DNA from 2 places in the Streptomyces sp. NPDC029041 genome. Region 1 is predicted to be linked to the other one. Evidence: riboswitches for the same ligand, from Rfam matches in the RefSeq annotation. Region 1 holds a riboswitch; the other holds the start of a gene.
What was found. A riboswitch is a leader RNA that binds a small molecule or an ion and turns the genes downstream of it on or off. The one in region 1 is predicted to bind glycine.
Positions count from the first base shown of each region.

Region 2: it holds a riboswitch for glycine, as region 1 does, so the genes downstream of both, gcvT (glycine cleavage system aminomethyltransferase GcvT) here and gcvP (aminomethyl-transferring glycine dehydrogenase) in region 1, are expected to answer to the same signal.

Region 1 covers NZ_JBEZWO010000024.1:69,673-72,056, reverse strand. The annotation lists gene AB0F04_RS36885 (DNA polymerase IV) at 1-752, shown strand, start outside; gene AB0F04_RS36880 (PRC-barrel domain-containing protein) at 671-1,045, opposite strand; glycine riboswitch at 1,159-1,254, shown strand; gene gcvP (aminomethyl-transferring glycine dehydrogenase) at 1,430-2,384, shown strand, end outside.
Region 2 covers NZ_JBEZWO010000010.1:282,259-284,642, forward strand. The annotation lists gene AB0F04_RS26820 (enhanced serine sensitivity protein SseB) at 1-8, opposite strand, end outside; gene AB0F04_RS26825 (AAA family ATPase) at 113-778, opposite strand; glycine riboswitch at 1,001-1,101, shown strand; gene gcvT (glycine cleavage system aminomethyltransferase GcvT) at 1,260-2,381, shown strand.

The sequences.
Region 1 (2,384 bases):
ACCGGCCCGTCGTGGCGGAGCGCGAGGCGAAGTCGGTGTCGGTCGAGGACACCTACGACGTGGACATCCACGACCGGACGCGGGTCGCGATGGAGGTGCAGCGGCTCGCCGAGCGGTGCGTGCGGCGGCTGCGCGGGGCGGGGCTGTCCGGGCGGACGATCGTGCTGAAGGTGCGGCGGTACGACTTCTCGACGCTGACGCGTTCCGAGACGCTGCGCGGCCCCACGGACGATCCCGCGGTCGTCCGCGAGGCGGCGGCCAGACTGCTGGACTCGGTTGACACGACCGGCGGGGTGCGCCTGCTCGGCGTGGGGGTCAGCGGGCTCGCCGACTACACGCAGGAGGACCTGTTCGCCCAGGCGGCGGGGGAACGGGCGGTCGCGGAGAGCCCGGTCGAGGAGCGTGCCGTGGCGCCGGCCGAGGAGCAGCCGCCGCTCGCCGAGCGGCGCTGGCCCGCCGGGCACGATGTGCGGCACGCCGAGTTCGGGCACGGCTGGGTGCAGGGCAGCGGACTGGGGCGGGTCACCGTACGGTTCGAGACGCCGGCATCGGAGCCCGGGCGGGTGCGGACCTTCCGGGTCGACGACCCGGATCTGGAGGCGGCGGATCCGTTGCCCTTGGTGTTACGGATACCGGGGCCGGGGGGAGACCGGGTGTCCGGGGCGGGGTCTCAGGCTGTCTCGTCCGTGCCCGCCAGCTTGCCGAAGTCGTGGTCCGGGAGCGGGGGAGGGGCTGCGACGTCGAGACCGTAGTGGTGGTAGAGCTGCAGTTCCTGCTCGGGGGAGAGGTGGCGGCCCACGCCGAAGTCGGGGGCGTCCTTGATCAGGGCGCGTTCGAAGGGGACGTGGAGGGCGCCCTCGATGAGTTCGCTCGGCTCCAGGGGGACGAAGGCGTCCCTGCTGAACAGGCCGGTCCGTATGGCGGCCCACTCCGGCTCGCCCGTGGCGTCGTCGAGGTAGACCTCGTCGATGGTGCCGATTCTGGTCCCGTTGCGGTCGAACGCCTTGCGGCCGATCAGATTGCGCGGATCGATATCGGTTCGCACGGGCCCTCCACATGGTCGCAACTCATACGTAGACACTACAAAACGGTACAAGTGAGGATGCGGCCACTCGAAGGTTCGTGCGCTGACCTCGCTGGTACGCTGGCAGCGGCTGCTGACCCCGTGCGGGAGAGTCCTCCAGACACCATCGGAGGCGCCGAAGGAGCAAATCCTCCCCGGAATCTCTCAGGCACACGTACCGCACGGACGAGGTCACTCTGGAAAGCAGGGCGGGTGTCGACGGCTTCCGCCCTCACCGACGGTGAAAGCCGGAGGCCTTCGGGCGATCCGGTGAAGCTCTCAGGTTGAGATGACAGAGGGGGAGGCCGTCCGGGTACCCGTGCAGTGGTGCCCCTCGCAGGTCGTGTCGACCAGGAGGCCTCCGTAATGACCGCCCACCGCATTCCGCTCTCCGAGCTCGAAGAGGCAGTCCCCTTCGAGCAGCGCCACATCGGCCCCGACCACGAGGCCTGCGCCAAGATGCTCGCGCACGTCGGTTACGGCTCGCTGGACGAGCTGACCGCCGCCGCGGTCCCGGCCGTGATCAAGAGCGCCGAGGCGCTGGATCTGCCGGGCGCCCGCAGCGAGGCCGAGGTGATCGCCGAGCTGCGCTCCCTCGCCGACCGCAACCAGGTCCTCGGCTCCATGATCGGCCTCGGCTACTACGGCACCTTCACGCCGCCCGTCATCATGCGCAACGTCATGGAGAACCCGTCCTGGTACACGGCCTACACGCCGTACCAGCCGGAGATCTCGCAGGGCCGGCTCGAGGCGCTGCTCAACTTCCAGACCATGGTCGCCGACCTGACCGGACTGCCGACCTCCGGCGCGTCCCTGCTCGACGAGGGCACCGCGGCCGCCGAGGCCATGGCGCTGTCGCGGCGCCTGGGCAAGAACAAGAAGGGTCTGTTCCTGGTCGACGCGGACACGCTGCCGCAGACCATCGCCGTGATCCAGACGCGGGCCGAGCCGACCGGGGTCGAGGTCGTCGTCGCCGACCTCAGCGAGGGCATCCCCGCCCCGATCGCCGAGCGCGAGATCAACGGCGTGCTGCTCCAGTACCCGGGCGCCTCCGGTGCCGTACGGGACATCAAGCCGGTCATCGACCGGGCGCACGAGCTCGGCGCGCTCGTCACCGTCGCCGCCGACCTGCTCGCGCTGACGCTGCTGAAGTCCCCCGGTGAGCTCGGCGCGGACATCGCCGTCGGGACGACGCAGCGCTTCGGTGTGCCCATGGGCTTCGGCGGACCGCACGCCGGCTATATGGCGGTCCAGGACAAGATGGCGCGGAGCCTGCCCGGGCGGCTCGTCGGCGTGTCCGTGGACGCCGACGGCAACAGGG
Region 2 (2,384 bases), on a different contig from region 1:
ATGTCCATCTGCCTACCGCCTGCCTGGAACCACTGCTGAGGCTCAAAAGGCTAACGGCTGACGGACGCCGGGCGGCAGGAGGAAGGCCGGTCCGGTGGACGACCGCGCGGGCTCAGCCCGTGAAGCCGATTCTGCGGAGGCTGTTCGCCGCGTCCCGGTCGGCCAGGACGGCCGAGGCGCAGCCGGCGGGGAGGTCGCCGCGCTCCACCGCGCGCAGCAGGCGGGTGCTCGCCGCGCGGTGGCGCAGGAACGCGTAGCGCGAGACGCCGCGGCCGCGGTCGCGCTGGCCGGCGAGGGCCTGCTCGGGGGTGACGTCGAGGAGGAGCAGGTGGAGCGTGCCGCCCCGGCGGCGGGCCTCGCGGGCGAGCCAGCGGCGGACCCACGCCTGGGTGCCGCAGTCGTGCACGACGACGCCCTCGCCGGTGCGCAGGGCGCGCCGCAGCCCGGCGTAGTGGGAGAGGCGGACGAGCGGGCGGTAGAGCGCGTACGGCAGGGCGCGCGGCATGCGGAGGGCCCAGCGGTCGCGGGTGTCCTGGGAGTCGATGCGCCGGCCCGGCACGGCGCGCCGCATCAGGGTGGACTTGCCGCTGCCCGGCAGGCCCGTGACCACGACGAGGTCGCGGGGGCCGAACAGCAGCGCCTGCGGGCTCCGGCCGGCCCGGTCGCGCAGATCGCGGACGACCGGCGCCGGTGCCGGAGCGCGGACCGCCCGGGCCGGTGCGGTCGGCTGCTCGGGCAGCGCGATGCCCGTCGTCGCGTACGCGGTGGTCCTGTTCACCGTGATCGTCCTCCCCTGGGGCCAGGTACGGAGTCCCATCCCCGCCGAGTGTAAAGAGAAGGTAATCCCGCAGGCCTCTCATTTACGTGCCCGTCCTGCAACAGGGCTGCTACAGGTCACTGCGTCCGGCGCGAGGGACTCGTGCACTCCATGGAAAAGGTCCCCCTGCCGCGCCGGAAGGATGCGTGCAATGATGTGCGCGCCAACTGCATACCGGCCGTTTGAATCCGCGCGGGAGAGTCCCCAGCAGCAGTGGTCGCTGGGGCGCCGAAGGAGCAAGTCCCTCCCTTGAATCTCTCAGGCCCCGTTACCGCGCGGGCGAGGCACATCTGAAAAGCGGGCCGTCCCTCTGTGCGACCGGAGGCGTGGCCCCACCCAAGGTGCAAGTCAGGGCCCCCGCGGTCATGGCGAACCTCTCAGGTTCCGATGACAGATGGGGAGGAACGACCTCGCCCGTCCTTGCCTTGGGAGACGACCGACCGTGAGCAGTACAGGAGAACTCCGTCACACCGCGCTCGATGCCCTGCATCGTTCGCTCGGCGCGACGATGACCGACTTCGCCGGCTGGGACATGCCCCTGCGCTACGGCTCCGAGCGCGACGAGCACACCGCCGTGCGCACGAAGGCCGGCCTCTTCGACCTCTCCCACATGGGCGAGATCACCGTCACCGGCCCGCAGGCCGCCGCCCTGCTGGACTTCGCCCTGGTGGGCAACATCGGCGGTGTGAAGGCGGGCCGGGCCCGCTACACCATGATCTGCCGGGCCGACGGCGGCATCCTGGACGACCTGATCGTCTACCGCCTGGGCGAGACCGAGTACATGGTCGTCGCCAACGCCTCCAACGCCCAGGTGGTGCTGGACGCGCTGACCGAGCGCGCCGCCGGTTTCGACGCCGAGGTGCGCGACGACCGGGACGCCTACGCGCTGATCGCCGTCCAGGGCCCGGAGTCGCCCGGGATCCTGGCGTCCCTGACCGACGCCGACCTCGACGGCCTGAAGTACTACGCCGGGCTGCCCGGCACGGTCGCGGGCGTCCCGGCCCTGATCGCCCGGACCGGCTACACCGGCGAGGACGGCTTCGAGCTGTTCGTGAAGCCCGGGCACGCCGTCGAGCTGTGGCAGGCCCTGACCAAGGCCGGCGAGGGCGTCGGCCTGGTCCCGTGCGGTCTCTCCTGCCGCGACACGCTGCGCCTGGAGGCGGGCATGCCGCTGTACGGGCACGAGCTGACCACCTCCCTCACTCCCTTCGACGCCGGGCTCGGGCGGGTGGTGAAGTTCGAGAAGGAGGGCGACTTCGTGGGGCGCGAGGCCCTGCGCGAGGCCGCCGCCCGCGCCGAGCAGAACCCGCCGCGCGTCCTGGTGGGGCTCGTCGCCGAGGGCCGCCGCGTCCCGCGGGCCGGGTACGCGGTCGTCGCCGGCGGCGAGGTGATCGGCGAGGTCACCTCCGGCGCTCCCTCCCCCACCCTCGGCAAGCCGATCGCGATGGCCTACGTCGACGCCGCGCACGCCGCGCCCGGCACGAGTGGCGTGGGCGTGGACATCCGGGGCAGTCACGAGCCGTACGAGGTCGTGGCGCTGCCGTTCTACAAGCGCCAGAAGTAGACA